Regions from separate parts of the Streptomyces clavifer genome, predicted to be linked through region 2. Evidence: predicted binding sites of a transcription regulator. Region 2 holds the regulator's gene; each other region holds the start of a gene.
What was found. Region 2 encodes HrcA, which represses chaperone genes, less so after heat shock. Its sites were predicted from a motif close to TTNGCACTCNGNNNNNCNGAGTGCNAA; they were not measured.
Positions count from the first base shown of each region.

Region 1: the regulator HrcA is predicted to act here: its motif matches at 2,019-2,045, upstream of groL (chaperonin GroEL).
Region 3: the regulator HrcA is predicted to act here: its motif matches at 2,790-2,816, upstream of groES (co-chaperone GroES).

Region 1 covers NZ_CP107793.1:4,209,170-4,214,351, forward strand. Annotated here, with positions in the region: gene thrC (threonine synthase) at 1-875, shown strand, start outside; gene OG927_RS18370 (MoaD/ThiS family protein) at 904-1,179, shown strand; gene OG927_RS18375 (cold-shock protein) at 1,692-1,898, shown strand; gene groL (chaperonin GroEL) at 2,208-3,830, shown strand; gene OG927_RS18385 (DinB family protein) at 4,171-4,680, shown strand; gene OG927_RS18390 (GH1 family beta-glucosidase) at 4,810-5,182, opposite strand, start outside.
Region 2 covers NZ_CP107793.1:2,443,908-2,449,089, reverse strand. Annotated here, with positions in the region: gene OG927_RS10610 (type 1 periplasmic-binding domain-containing protein) at 1-260, opposite strand, end outside; gene OG927_RS10605 (DUF3097 domain-containing protein) at 444-1,262, opposite strand; gene OG927_RS10600 (MBL fold metallo-hydrolase) at 1,288-2,010, opposite strand; gene hrcA (heat-inducible transcriptional repressor HrcA) at 2,176-3,192, shown strand; gene dnaJ (molecular chaperone DnaJ) at 3,193-4,332, shown strand; gene OG927_RS10585 (nitronate monooxygenase) at 4,466-5,182, shown strand, end outside.
Region 3 covers NZ_CP107793.1:4,549,242-4,554,423, forward strand. Annotated here, with positions in the region: gene OG927_RS20025 (DUF1876 domain-containing protein) at 61-333, shown strand; gene OG927_RS20030 (THUMP-like domain-containing protein) at 442-1,668, opposite strand; gene OG927_RS20035 (polysaccharide deacetylase family protein) at 1,792-2,700, shown strand; gene groES (co-chaperone GroES) at 2,971-3,279, shown strand; gene groL (chaperonin GroEL) at 3,379-5,001, shown strand; gene OG927_RS20050 (SDR family NAD(P)-dependent oxidoreductase) at 5,081-5,182, opposite strand, start outside.

The DNA of each region.
Region 1 (5,182 bases), 1.8 Mb from region 2:
TCGGATTCACCACCCTCTCCTGCTCCTCCACCGGCAACCTCGCCGGTGCGGTGGGTGCCGCCGCGGCCCGCGCCGGCTTCCGCTCCTGCGTGTTCATCCCGCACGACCTGGAGCAGGGCAAGGTCGTCATGGCCGCGGTGTACGGCGGTGAGCTGGTCGGCATCGAGGGCAATTACGACGACGTCAACCGCTTCTGCTCCGAGCTCATCGGAGACCCGCTCGGCGAGGGCTGGGGCTTCGTCAACGTCAACCTGCGGCCGTACTACGGCGAGGGTTCCAAGACCCTGGCGTACGAGATCTGCGAGCAGCTCGGCTGGCGGCTGCCCGACCAGCTCGTCATCCCGATCGCGTCCGGATCGCAGCTCACGAAGATCGACAAGGGCCTCCAGGAGCTGATCAAGCTCGGCCTGGTCGAGGACAGGCCGTACAAGATCTTCGGCGCGCAGGCCGAGGGCTGCTCCCCGGTCTCCGCCGCCTTCAAGGCCGGCCACGACGTCGTCCGGCCGCAGAAGCCGAACACGATCGCCAAGTCCCTCGCCATCGGGAACCCGGCCGACGGCCCGTACGTCCTGGACATCGCCCGGCGCACCGGCGGTGCCGTGGAGGACGTGAACGACGAGCAGGTCGTCGACGCGATCAAGCTGCTGGCCCGCACCGAGGGCATCTTCGCGGAGACCGCGGGCGGTGTGACGGTCGGCGTGACGCAGAAGCTGATCGAGGCCGGTCTGCTCGACCCGACGCTGACCACCGTCGTCCTGAACACCGGTGACGGGCTGAAGACGCTGGACGCCGTCGCCCCGACGACCGGCGTGGCGGCGACGATCCGGCCCAGCCTGGAGGCGTTCCGCGCCGCGGGCCTCGCCGCCGCCAACTGACCACCCGAGACCGAAGGAAGGCACCCACATGAGCGTCAAGGTCCGTATCCCCACCATTCTCCGCACCTACACGGGCGGTCAGGCCGAGGTCCCGGCGGAGGGCGCGATCCTCTCGGAGGTCATCGAGTCGCTGGAGAAGGACCACCCGGGCATCGCGGCCCGCGTCCTGGACGACCAGGGCAAGCTGCGCCGCTTCGTGAACGTGTACGTCAACGACGACGACGTGCGCTTCGAGGGCGGCCTGGAGGCCGCCACCCCGGACGGCGCCGGCATCTCGATCATTCCGGCCGTCGCCGGAGGCTGACCGCCGGGCGGGCCCGCGCCGGGCCGCTGACGGACGTGGGTCCGGCCGTCGTGTGCGAGGCAGGGGCCCGGGGTCCCGCCGGCTCCGTCGACTCCATCGGCTCCATTGCGTGAACATCATTGCCCCCTCCGCGAGAGAAGCGGAGGGGGCAATTCTGCAGGATTGAGCGGGGTACAGTTGGGGAAGCCCCCTCAGCTGCCCGCGCCGCCCGCATATGAGAATGCGCCCGGTCGCGATAAGAAGCAGCCAAAGTGCGTGAACCCCTTGAGGCATAAGTGGCCTTTGTCAGGCCCGACTTGCCCCGGAACATCCACGGTTCCCCCTATCCGGGCATTCGGCCATGCCCAGAATTCTCGTCCGATTGACCTGTTGCAGAGGGCAGTTGGGCGGATACATTCGGCCGCGGTCGACGCGTTCCGGCGCACGCCACCCTCTCCTGTCGGAGGGTGACTTCTGACCCGGGCCCGCGAAGTGCGGACCTGCGCAAGGGCCAGTAATAGGGGAGTAAGGCTATGGCTCAGGGCACCGTCAAGTGGTTCAACGCGGAGAAGGGGTACGGCTTCATCGCGGTCGACGGTGGTGCGGATGTCTTCGTCCACTACAGCGCGATCCAGATGGACGGATACCGCACCCTCGAAGAGGGTCAGCGAGTTGAATTCGAGATCTCGCAGGGCCAGAAGGGGCCGCAGGCGGACATGGTCAAGCTCGCCGTCGGCTGAGCTCGGCGCGGTCGGCCGACGACACCACTCACACACGCAGGGCCCGTACCTCCGAAGAGGGGGACGGGCCCTTCGTGCGTGTGTGCGCCCCTCCCGGTTGTCCACCGACGGAGGGGGACGCTTGCACTCGCAGGGGTCGAGTGCTAATTATTGGCGTTAGCACTCTCCAGGTGAGAGTGACAGAACTTGGACCGGGCCGGTGAGGCCCGCAGGCTCTGTGGGGCAAGGAACCACAGAGCACGCTGGCCGTCCGTCGCGGGCGCCTCTCGGTCCGGAGAAATCCACCCCTGTCCGGGAGGACCACTTCACATGGCCAAGATCATCGCGTTCGACGAGGAGGCACGGCGCGGTCTCGAGCGCGGGATGAACCAGCTCGCCGACGCCGTCAAGGTCACCCTCGGCCCCAAGGGCCGTAACGTCGTCCTCGAGAAGAAGTGGGGCGCGCCCACGATCACCAACGATGGTGTTTCCATCGCCAAGGAGATCGAGCTCGAGGACCCGTACGAGAAGATCGGTGCGGAACTGGTCAAGGAGGTCGCCAAGAAGACGGACGACGTCGCCGGCGACGGTACGACCACCGCAACCGTTCTTGCTCAGGCGCTCGTCCGCGAGGGCCTGCGCAACGTCGCCGCGGGTGCCAACCCGATGGCTCTCAAGCGTGGCATCGAGAAGGCCGTCGAGGCCGTCTCCGCCGCTCTGCTGGAGCAGGCGAAGGACGTGGAGACCAAGGAGCAGATCGCTTCGACGGCCTCCATCTCCGCCGCCGACACCGAGATCGGCGCCAAGATCGCCGAGGCGATGGACAAGGTCGGCAAGGAAGGCGTCATCACCGTCGAGGAGTCCCAGACCTTCGGTCTGGAGCTCGAGCTCACCGAGGGTATGCGCTTCGACAAGGGCTACATCTCGGCGTACTTCGCCACCGACATGGAGCGTATGGAGACGTCGTTCGACGACCCGTACATCCTGATCGTCAACTCCAAGATCAGCAACGTGAAGGACCTCCTTCCGCTGCTCGAGAAGGTCATGCAGTCGGGCAAGCCCCTGCTGATCATCGCGGAGGACGTCGAGGGCGAGGCTCTGTCGACGCTGGTCGTCAACAAGATCCGTGGCACCTTCAAGTCCGTGGCCGTCAAGGCTCCGGGCTTCGGTGACCGCCGCAAGGCCATGCTCGGCGACATCGCCATCCTCACCGGTGGCACCGTCATCTCCGAGGAGGTCGGTCTCAAGCTGGAGAACGCCGGCGTCGACCTGCTCGGCACCGCCCGCAAGGTCGTCATCACCAAGGACGAGACGACCATCGTCGACGGTGGCGGCGACAGCGACCAGGTTCAGGGCCGCGTCAAGCAGATCCGTGCCGAGATCGAGAACTCCGACTCGGACTACGACCGCGAGAAGCTCCAGGAGCGCCTCGCGAAGCTGGCCGGCGGCGTGGCCGTCATCAAGGCCGGCGCCGCCACCGAGGTGGAGCTGAAGGAGCGCAAGCACCGCATCGAGGACGCGGTGCGCAACGCCAAGGCCGCCGTCGAGGAGGGCATCGTCGCCGGTGGTGGCGTGGCTCTGCTCCAGGCCTCGGCCGTCTTCGAGAAGCTCGACCTGACCGGTGACGAGGCCACGGGCGCCAACGCCGTGAAGCTCGCGCTGGAGGCTCCGCTCAAGCAGATCGCCGTCAACGGCGGTCTCGAGGGTGGCGTCATCGTCGAGAAGGTGCGCAACCTGCCGATCGGTCACGGCCTGAACGCCGCGACCGGCGAGTACGTCGACATGATCGCCGAGGGCATCATCGACCCGGCGAAGGTCACGCGCTCCGCTCTGCAGAACGCCGCGTCCATCGCCGCGCTCTTCCTCACGACCGAGGCCGTCATCGCCGACAAGCCGGAGAAGGCCTCCGCGGCCGCTCCGGGCGGCATGCCGGGCGGGGACATGGACTTCTGATCCCTCGGGACCAGTAGCTCCACGCAGTACCTGTACGACGCCGGCCCCCGGGATTCGTCCCGGGGGCCGGCGTCGTACCCGCAGTGCGCCGTCCCCCGTGGCCGCCGTTTCCGTCGCGCCGTTCAACGGCGGCCACGGGGCCTCCCGGCGCGCCGTGGCGGCCGTGTCGTGCCCGCTGTCACCCGGGGGAACGGGCCGCGCGGATACACGGTCGGCCCGTCGCCGCGTACCGGACGCCGCGGACACGGCGAAGCTCCACGGGCAGGTGCGAGAGGGGTGCCCCCACTCGCACCTGCCGGATACTGGTGGCCCCTTGCACCCGTCCAGAAGGAGCACACCGGTGACCACCGACTCCCGTACCGGGCCGCCCGGTGCAGGCGGCGAGCGCGAGACCCTGCGGGCCTTCCTCGACTACCACCGCGCGACCCTGGCCATGAAGTGCGAGGGGCTGGACGACGAGGAGCTGCGGCAGCGGTCGATGCCCCCGTCCACGCTGACACTGCTCGGACTGGTGCGTCACATGGCCGAGGTGGAACGGGCCTGGTTCCGCCGTGTGTTCGAGGACAACGCGGCGCCGATGGTCTGGTCCGACCGGATCGACTTCCAGGCCGCCTACGACGCGAGCGCCTCGACCAGGGAGGAGGCGTTCGGAGCCTGGGAGGCCGAGGTGGAGAACTCGCGCCGCGTCGAGCGGGAGGCCGAGTCCCTCGACGTGCTGGGTCTCCAGCCGCGCTGGGAGGCGGAGGTGTCGCTGCGGATGGTGATGGTGCACGTGCTCCTGGAGTACGGCCGCCACAACGGACACGCGGACTTCCTGCGCGAGGGCGTCGACGGGACGGTGGGGGCCTGAGGTCCGACGACTTCGGCGCGTGGCCGGTGAAGGACCGGTTCGGCATCAGCGGCGTCCACTTCAAGGGGTGACGGATCGCTGCCGCCGTGGTGCGCCGCCGCCGGATCCGGCGGCGGCGCACCACGTGGGTCAGGGGCGGTCGATGCCGCCCCGCGCGATGACGTCGGCGTACCAGCGGGCGCTGTCCTTCGGGGTGCGGCGCTGGGACGCGAAGTCCACGTGGACGATGCCGAACCGCTTGCCGTAGCCGTACGCCCACTCGAAGTTGTCCAGGAGCGACCACAGGAAGTACCCGCGCACGTCCACGCCGTCCCCGATCGCGCGGTGCACGGCGGACAGGTGCGCGTCCAGGTACGCGACCCGTTCCGGGTCGTGGACCTGGCCGGAGGGGTCGGCGTAGTCGTCGTACGCGGCGCCGTTCTCGGTGACCATGAGCGGCAGGCCGGGGAGGTCGTCGCGGAGCCGGGTGAGGAGTTCGTACAGCCCGTCCGCGTCCACCGGC
Region 2 (5,182 bases):
GCCTCGTACGCGGTGTCGCCGTGGGCGTCGAGCAGCTTCACCGGGACCCGGCGCAGCTGGTTCGCCCGGTGGACCTGCAGGACGATCTGCCGCACCCTGCCGTCGATGTCCCCTCCGGCGCCCGCGTCCGCGGCCTGCGCCACGACCAGGGGCATCACCGGCCGGTTGACCCGGTACTGGTCGATCAGTTCCTGTATGAGGTGGAAGACGGCCGAAGCCGCCTCGTTCTCCGCACTGTCCCGCCATACCTCGCGCGTCATCCGCCCCCGGCCTTCCCCGTCAGCCCGCCGAACACGCCGGCCCCTCCGTGCACGCCGGGCCCGTGGAAGACATCGGGCCCGCCGGGCCCGCGGAGCCCCTCCCCCCTCAATAACCGATGGTGCGCGTGTGGCGCAGCCCTTCATGGGGATCGGTACCGGATCCTCGTCAACGGCCTCGGTACATCAGTCCGGAACCGTGACGAAGTCAATCAATTCCTCTACGCGGCCCAGCAGTTGCGGTTCCAGATCCTTGTAGGAGCCGACCTTGGACAGGATGTGCTGCCAGGCCGCGCCCGTGTTCTCCGGCCACCCCAGCGCACGGCACACCCCCGTCTTCCAGTCCTGGCCGCGCGGCACCGCCGGCCACCCGGGGATCCCCACGGACGACGGCTTCACCGCTTCCCAGACATCGATGTACGGGTGCCCCACCACCAGCACGTTCGCGTCCGTGACCCGCGCGGCGATCCGGGACTCCTTGGACCCCGGCACCAGGTGGTCGACCAGGACCCCGAGCCGGGCGTCCGGGCCCGGGGAGAACTCGCGGACGATCGCCGGGAGGTCGTCGACGCCCTCCAGGTACTCCACGACCACGCCCTCGATGCGCAGGTCGTCCCCCCAGACCCGCTCGACCAGCTCGGCGTCGTGCCTGCCCTCGACGTAGATCCGGCCGGCCCGCGCCACCCGCGCCCGCGCACCGGGGACCGCCACCGAACCGGAGGCGGTCCGTGCGGGGCGCACGGGGCCGCCGGCCGACGGGCGCACGAGGGTGACCACCCTCCCCTCCAGCAGGAAGCCGCGGGGCTCCATCGGGAACACCCGGTGCTTGCCGAAGCGGTCCTCCAGGGTGACCGTGGGCCCCTGGGCCGTCTTCTCGCACCGGATCACCGCTCCGCAGAAGCCGCTGGCGGCCTCCTCGACGACCAGATCGGGCTCGGCGGGCACCTCGGGGGCGGGGGCGGACTTCTTCCACGGCGGAGTCAGGTCCGGCTGGTAGCTGCGCATGGCAGCACGATAATCGGGGCCCCTTTCACGACACGCCGAAGCGGGTGGCCAGCCGGTCGCGCTGCGCCCGTACGAACGCCGCGTCCACCACCGCCCCGTGTCCCGGCACGTACAGCGCGTCCTCCCCGCCCAGCTCCAGCAGCCGGTCCAGTGCGGCGGGCCAGTGCGAGGGGACCGCGTCCTGGCCGGCCTGCGGCTCGCCGGACTCCTCGACCAGGTCGCCGCAGAGCACCACGGCGGGTGAGCCCGGCACCAGCACCGCCAGGTCGTGGCCGGTGTGACCCGGCCCCACGTTGGCCAGCAGGACCTGCAGGCCGCCGCCCAGGTCGAGCGTCCACTCGCCGCTCACCTGGTGGTGCGGCGCCACGAGCACGTCCGTCGCGGCGGTCGCGTCCTCCTCGCTCATCCCGTGCCGCATCGCGTCCGCGCGCAGCTGTGCGGCCCCGTGCGTCAGCAGCTCCGCCGTGCCGACCGCCCCGTAGACCTCCGCCCCGGCGAACGCGGCGGTGCCCAGTACGTGGTCGAAGTGCGGATGGCTCAGTGCGATATGCGTCACCCTGCGGCCGAGCAGGGCCTCCGCCTGGGTGCGCAGCTCGGCCCCCTCCCGCAGCGTCGAACCGGTGTCGTGGAGCAGCACGGCGTCCGCCCCGGCCACCAGCGTGGCCGTCGCGTCCCAGACGGGAAGGCGCCGGCGTCCCGTACCGTTGCCCAACCGCTCCCAGCCGAAGTCTTCCCAAGAGGCGTCCATACGGCGACGCTATCGGCAACGACCTGCACACTCGCGCGACGGCGTGGCCGGTCGCCCTTGCCCCGGCCCCACCCCGCCCCCGTACACTGACCGGGGGGATTGCTGGCACTCGAAAGCGCAGAGTGCCAGGCAGACACCGGAGAACCACAGCTGGAGGTGTGCGCGATGCTCAGCGAACGCAGACTCGAAGTGCTGCGCGCCATCGTCCAGGACTATGTCGGCACCGAGGAGCCCGTCGGCTCCAAGGCGCTCACGGAGCGGCACAGGCTCGGGGTCTCCCCGGCCACCGTGCGCAACGACATGGCGGTGCTGGAGGACGAGGGCTTCATCGCCCAGCCGCACACCAGTGCGGGGCGGATTCCGACGGACAAGGGATACCGGCTCTTCGTCGACAAGCTCGCGGGCGTCAAGCCCCTGTCGTCGCCGGAGCGCAGGGCCATCCAGAACTTCCTCGCCGGCGCGGTCGACCTCGACGACGTCGTGGGCCGCACGGTCCGGCTGCTCGCGCAGCTGACCCGTCAGGTCGCCGTCGTGCAGTACCCCTCGCTGACCCGTTCGACGGTGCGGCACGTGGAACTGCTCGCGCTCGCGCCGGCCCGCCTGATGCTCGTACTGATCACGGATACGGGCCGGGTCGAACAGCGTATGATCGACTGCCCCGCCCCGTTCGGCGAGACCTCTCTCGCCGATCTGCGGGCCCGGCTCAACAGCCGGGTCGTCGGACGCCGCTTCGCGGACGTTCCGCAACTGGTGCAGGACCTGCCGGAGTCCTTCGAGAACGAGGACCGGGGGACCGTCTCGACGGTTCTCTCCGTCCTTCTCGAGACTCTGGTCGAAGAGACGGAGGAGCGGCTGATGATCGGCGGCACCTCCAACCTCACCCGCTTCGGGCACGACTTCCCTGTGATGATCCGGCCGGTGCTGGAAGCACTGGAGGAACAGGTCGTCCTGCTGAAGCTGCTCGGTGAGGCCAAGGACTCGGGCATGACCGTACGGATCGGGCACGAGAACGCCCACGAGGGCCTCAACGCCACGTCCGTCGTCGCGGTCGGCTACGGTTCGGGCGACGAGGCAGTCGCCAAACTCGGCGTGGTCGGACCGACCCGCATGGACTACCCCGGAACGATGGGAGCGGTACGCGCAGTGGCACGTTACGTCGGACAGATCCTGGCGGAGTCGTAAGTGGCCACGGACTACTACGCCGTACTCGGCGTGCGCCGCGACGCATCTCAGGACGAGATCAAGAAGGCATTCCGCAGGCTCGCCCGCGAGCTGCACCCGGATGTCAACCCGGATCCGAAGACCCAGGAGCGGTTCAAGGAGATCAACGCCGCTTACGAGGTGCTCTCGGACCCGCAGAAGAAGCAGGTCTACGACCTCGGCGGCGACCCGCTGTCCGCCTCGGGCGGTGGCGGTGGCGCGGGCGGTTTCGGAGCCGGCGGCTTCGGCAACTTCAGCGACATCATGGACGCGTTCTTCGGCAACGCGGCCCAGCGCGGGCCCCGTTCGCGGACCCGGCGCGGCCAGGACGCCATGATCAGGCTGGAGATCGACCTCAACGAGGCGGCCTTCGGTACGACCAAGGACATCCAGGTCGACACGGCGGTCGTCTGTACGACCTGCAGTGGCGAGGGCGCCGCACCCGGCACCTCCGCGCAGACCTGCGACATGTGCCGCGGCCGCGGCGAGGTCTCCCAGGTCACCCGGTCCTTCCTCGGCCAGGTCATGACCTCGCGGCCCTGCCCGCAGTGCCAGGGCTTCGGCACCGTCGTGCCGACCCCGTGCCCCGAGTGCGCCGGCGACGGCCGCATCCGCTCGCGGCGCACCCTCACCGTGAAGATCCCCGCGGGCGTCGACAACGGCACCCGCATCCAGCTCGCGGGCGAGGGAGAGGTCGGCCCCGGCGGCGGCCCGGCCGGTGATCTGTACGTCGAGATCCACGAGCTGTCGCACGCGGTGTTCCAGCGGCGCGGTGACGACCTGCACTGCACCGTCACCATCCCGATGACCGCCGCTGCGCTCGGCACCCAGGTGCCGCTGGAGACGCTGGACGGGCTCGAGGAGATCGACATCAGACCGGGCACTCAGTCCGGCCAGTCGGTCCCGCTGCACGGGCGCGGCATCACACACCTGCGCGGCGGCGGCCGCGGTGACCTGATCGTGCACGTCGAGGTCATGACCCCGACGAAGATGGACCCCGAGCAGGAGCGCCTCCTGCGGGAGCTCTCCAAGCTGCGCGGCGAGGAGCGGCCCACCGGCCAGTTCCAGCCGGGCCAGCAGGGACTGTTCTCCCGGCTGAAGGACGCCTTCAACGGCCGCTGAACCCCGTACGACCGCGTCACCCCACCGCCCGCCGGCTCCGTACCGGCGGGCGGTGCCGCGTGCTGCGCCCGCCCCTCCGGCCGCCCGCATCGGCTGATTCGGCGCGGTGCACGGGACGTGGCACGATGCCGTCATGTCCTTGGCGCTGACCGATCTCTGCCGGTATCCGATCGTGCAGGCCCCGATGGCGGGCGGTGTCTCCTCGCCCCAGCTGGTCGGGGCCGTCGCCGATGCCGGAGCACTCGGCTTCCTGGCCGCCGGCTACAAGACGGCGGACGGGATGTACCACGAAATCAAGGAGCTGCGCCGGCTGACCGGCCGGCCCTTCGGCGTCAACCTCTTCATGCCGCAGCCGCTGCTCGCCGACCCGAGCGCCGTGGAGGTCTACCGCCACCAGCTCGCCGGTGAGGCCTCCTGGTACGAGACCCCGCTCGGCGACCCGGACTCCAGCGGGGACGACGGCTACGAGGCCAAGGTCGCGATCCTGCTGGACGACCCGGTTCCCGTCGTCTCCTTCACCTTCGGCTGCCCCACCCGCGAGGTCCTCGACGCCTTCGCCGCGGCCGGCACGTTCACCGTCGTCACGGTCACCACGCCCCAGGAGGCACGGAACGCCCAGTGGGCGGGCGCCCACGCGGTCTGCGTCCAGGGCACCGAGGCGGGCGGCCACCAGTCCACGCACCGCGACGACCCGCAGGACGGCCTCACCGGCACCGGCCTGCTCACCCTCGTCGCCGAGGTCCGGGAGAGCGTCCGGCTGCCGCTCCTCGCGGCCGGAGGGCTGATGCGTGGCTCCCAGATCACGGCCGTGCTGGCGGCGGGCGCCGACGCGGCGCAGCTCGGCACGGCC
Region 3 (5,182 bases), 2.1 Mb from region 2:
CCGTGCGAGGCCGGGCGGACGGGCGCACCCTGGAGACAGGACTTCCGGGAGGTGACCGTCATGATGGAGACCACTGTCGGATGGCATATCGAGCTGGAATTCGAAGAGGACACGCACCGCACCCGCGCGGCCGCTCTCGTGCGGCTGAGTGACGGGACCGAGGTACGGGCCCACGGATACGCCAGCCGTCATCCCTCCGACGCGGAGCAGCCGAGGGTCGGCGAGGAGATCGCGGGAGCCCGCGCGCTCAACGAACTGGCCATGAAGCTGCTCACCAAGGCGCACGACGAGATCGACGACGCGTCCGGCCGGACGTCGTACCCGCTGACCTGACACGACCCGACCTGACGCCGCGGACCCCGGGGCGGGGCCGTACGGGGGTATACCCGCCGGGGTGCTCCGGACCCGGGCGCGTCGGCGGGAGACGCCGCCCGCCGGTGGTCAGGGCCGCTTCACGGGCTGCCCGATGAGCATCGTCGGGGCCCCGGCCACCCGGGTCAGGAAGACGGTGGCGGCGTGCGGCCCCTCGAGCTTCATTCTGCGCCGCAGTTCCTCGGGTTCGACCGCGGACCCGCGCTTCTTGACGGTCAGCACACCGACCTGCCGCTCGCGGAGCAGGGCCTTGAGCTTCTTCATGTTGAACGGGAGCCGGTCGGTGATCTCGTAGGCGGTCGTGCAGTCGGAGGTGTACAGCTCGTCGTTCGTGACGTACGCGATCGTCTCGTCGACCAGCCTTCCCCCGCACCGTTCCACGACCGCGGCGACCAGATGGGCGCGAATGACGGCGCCGTCGGGTTCGTACAGGTAGCGCCCGACGGGACCGACGGGCGGGGCGGGGAGTGGGGCGTCGGCGGTCAGGGTCGCGCCCGACGGGAGCAGGGTCGCCCGGAAGCGGCCCGGGGTGAAGCCCTCGCCGAACCAGAGCACGGCCTCCTTCACGTCACCGCCGTCCGAGATCCACTCGGCCTCGGCGTCCGGCCCGATCGCCTCGTGCGGGACGCCCGGGGCGATCTTCAGGGCCGCGCGGGGAGCCTTCATCGCGGCCCCGGTCGCCCAGGAGAGCGGCGGCGAGTAGGCCTCGGGGTCGAAGATCCTGCCGCGCCCGCCGCGCCGGGCCGGGTCGACGAAGACGGCGTCGTGACCGGACGTGTCGATCCCGGTGACGTCCGCGCACCGCACCTCGACGAGGTCCTGGAGGCCGAGCGCCAGGGCGTTGGCGCGGGCGACCTCCGCGGTCAGCGGGTCACGGTCCACGGCCAGCACGGAGATGCCCGCCCTGGCCAGCGCGATCGCGTCGCCGCCGATCCCGCAGCAGAGGTCGGCCACGCTCCGCACGCCGCCGAGCCCCGCGAACCGCTCGGCGCGGTGGGTGGCGACCGAGGTCCGGGTCGCCTGCTCCACGCCGTTCGGGGTGAAGAACATCCGGTACGCGTCCGCCGCCCCGAACTTCGCCACCGCCCGCTGCCGCAGCCGCGCCTGGCCGAGCGCGGCCGACACCAGGGCGGCCGGGTGCGTACGGCGCAGCCTGGTCGCCGTGGCCAGCTCGTGGGCCGGGTCGTGGTCGCGCAGCTCCGCCAGCAGCGCCGCGCCCTCGGGCGTGCGCAGGGCCGTGAAGGCGGCGAGCGGGTCGGACGGGTCTGCGGGGTCCGCAGGGGGGTGGGCGTTCACCGGTCCATTGTGAGCCAGCCGGGGGACGTGACGGGCCCGCCGGAGGTGTCGGGGCGGGGGCCCTCTGACCGGCTGGCAGGATGCGGCGCCATGCAGCCAGTACGACAAAACGAAAAATCCGCCATGAAGCGGCACAGACCGGTCCGTGCGGTCCTGGTGGCTCTGCTGGTCGCCGCCATCGCCTCCGCGTGTGCCGAAGGGACGGACGGCGGGGGGACGGACCAGGGGCGGCGGGCCGAGCCGGCGGCCGGCCGGCCCGGAGCGGCCGCCGCTCCCCCGCCTGCGGCCGCCCGTGCCGAGCGGCTGAAGCGGCAGCAGGCCGCACGCGTGGCCGCGGCGAAGAAGTGGGGGCTGGCCGAGGTCCCGCTGGTCCCCCCGGCGCCGCCCGCCGAGAAGCCGCGCATCACCACGCGCGAGGGGTTCGAGGTCGAGGGCGGGGACGCGCTCCCCCCGGTCTTCACCACCGTCCCGACCAAGGAGCGGATTGTTTTTCTGACGATCGACGACGGCGCGGAGAAGGACCCCGAGCTGCTGAGGATGATGACGGAGCTGGGCATCCCCTACAGCGCCTTCATCAGCGACTACGTCGTGAGTGACGACTACGGGTACTTCAAGGACATGCAGGCGCGCGGCGTCACCCTCAGCAACCACACCCTCAACCACCGCTACCTGCCCGGACTCTCGAAGGCCGACCAGCGGCGGGAGATCTGCGGCGAACAGGACAAGATCGAGAAGTACTTCGGGAAGCGGCCCACCCTCTTCAGGCCGCCGTTCGGCAACTACAACGGCGACACCCTGCGCATCGCCGGGTCCTGCGGCATCGAGGCCGTTCCCCTGTGGGCGGCCGAGGCGTTCCCCGACCACATGGAGTGGCGGGAGCCGGACCGGGACCTGCACCCCGGCGACATCGTGCTCACCCACTTCCGCGGGCGCGAGGAATGGAAGGGGTCCATGACCGACATGGTCCGCAGCGTCATGAAGACGATCACGGGCAAGGGGTACGCCGTGGCCAGGCTGGAGGACTACGTCTGAGGGCACTTCCCCGCGCCCGGAACGCCGCGGCCCTCTCCCGCGTTGTCCGGGCGTGCGCCGGTCCGAGCGCGCCACGCGAGGGTGGTGAATTGGCACTCCGCTTGACCGAGTGCTAATCGCGGTCATAGTCTCAGGTCTGGCACTCCCCACTGGAGAGTGCCAGCACCACCGTGCGACAGGGCAGGTCCGGCACCCGCGACGACGGATCGACCTGGTCGCCACCCTCAGACTGTTAAACCCCGTGAGATCTCCGAAGGGGGAGACCGGATCGTGTCGACCACCAGCTCCAAGGTTGCGATCAAGCCGCTCGAGGACCGCATTGTGGTCCAGCCGCTCGACGCCGAGCAGACCACGGCTTCCGGCCTGGTCATTCCGGACACCGCCAAGGAGAAGCCCCAGGAGGGCGTCGTCCTGGCCGTGGGCCCGGGCCGCTTCGAGAACGGCGAGCGCCTTCCGCTCGACGTCAAGACCGGCGATGTCGTTCTGTACAGCAAGTACGGCGGTACCGAGGTGAAGTACAACGGCGAGGAGTACCTCGTCCTCTCGGCGCGCGACGTTCTCGCGATCGTCGAGAAGTAGTTCATCCACGTTTGCTTCTGTTCTGCGCCCCTGGCCCCCCTGCGAGATAACTAGCCGGGTGGTGAGGGGCGCAGTTCGTTCGAGAGGACAGCTCAGCCCATGGCGAAGATTCTGAAGTTCGACGAGGACGCCCGTCGCGCCCTTGAGCGCGGCGTCAACAAGCTTGCCGACACGGTGAAGGTGACGATCGGTCCGAAGGGCCGCAACGTCGTCATCGACAAGAAGTTCGGCGCTCCCACCATCACCAACGACGGTGTCACCATCGCGCGCGAGGTCGAGCTCGACGACCCGTACGAGAACCTCGGTGCCCAGCTGGTGAAGGAGGTGGCGACCAAGACCAACGACGTAGCGGGTGACGGCACCACCACCGCCACCGTGCTCGCCCAGGCGCTCGTTCGCGAGGGTCTGCGCAACGTTGCCGCGGGCGCGTCCCCGGCCGCCCTGAAGAAGGGCATCGACGCCGCCGTGAAGGCCGTGTCCGAGGAGCTCCTCGCGACCGCCCGCCCGATCGACGACAAGTCCGACATCGCCGCCGTGGCCGCGCTCTCCGCGCAGGACAGCCAGGTCGGCGAGCTCATCGCGGACGCGATGGACAAGGTCGGCAAGGACGGTGTCATCACCGTCGAGGAGTCCAACACCTTCGGTCTGGACCTCGAGTTCACCGAGGGCATGGCCTTCGACAAGGGCTACCTGTCCCCGTACATGGTGACCGACCAGGAGCGTATGGAGGCCGTCCTCGACGACCCGTACATCCTGATCCACCAGGGCAAGATCGGCTCCATCCAGGAGCTGCTCCCGCTGCTGGAGAAGGTCATCCAGGCCGGCGCCTCCAAGCCGCTCCTGATCATCGCCGAGGACGTCGAGGGCGAGGCGCTCTCCACCCTCGTCGTCAACAAGATCCGTGGCACCTTCAACGCCGTCGCGGTGAAGGCCCCGGGCTTCGGCGACCGCCGCAAGGCCATGCTCGGCGACATCGCCACCCTCACCGGTGCGACCGTCATCGCCGAAGAGGTCGGCCTCAAGCTCGACGGCGCCGGTCTGGACGTGCTGGGCACCGCCCGCCGCGTCACCGTCTCGAAGGACGACACGACCATCGTCGACGGCGGCGGCGACTCCGCCGACGTCAAGGGCCGCGTCAACCAGATCAAGGCCGAGATCGAGTCCACGGACTCCGACTGGGACCGCGAGAAGCTCCAGGAGCGCCTCGCGAAGCTGGCCGGCGGCGTGTGCGTGATCCGTGTCGGTGCCGCCACCGAGGTGGAGCTCAAGGAGAAGAAGCACCGTCTGGAGGACGCCATCTCCGCGACCCGCGCCGCGGTCGAGGAGGGCATCGTCTCCGGTGGTGGCTCCGCTCTGGTCCACGCCGTCAAGGTCCTCGAGGGCAACCTCGGCAAGACCGGCGACGAGGCCACGGGTGTCGCGGTCGTGCGCCGCGCCGCCGTCGAGCCGCTGCGCTGGATCGCCGAGAACGCGGGCCTCGAGGGTTACGTCATCACCTCGAAGGTCTCCGAGCTCGACAAGGGCCAGGGCTTCAACGCCGCCACGGGCGAGTACGGCGACCTGGTGAAGGCCGGCGTCATCGACCCGGTCAAGGTCACCCGCTCCGCCCTGGAGAACGCCGCGTCCATCGCGTCGCTGCTGCTCACGACCGAGACCCTGGTCGTCGAGAAGCCGGCCGAGGAAGAGGCCGACGCCGGTCACGGCCACGGCCACTCCCACTAGTACGGTCCGTACACAGCCGAGGCCCGGTGCCCCCGTCGCGGGGGCGCCGGGCCTCGGCCGTTCCCGTGGGCCGGCTCCGCTACTTCGGTCCGTACGTCCGGCCGGCGCGGGACGTCACTCCGCCGAGCAGGCCCCGGGGCGCCACCTTCACCAGGCCCATCAGCGCCTTGTACCGGGCGTC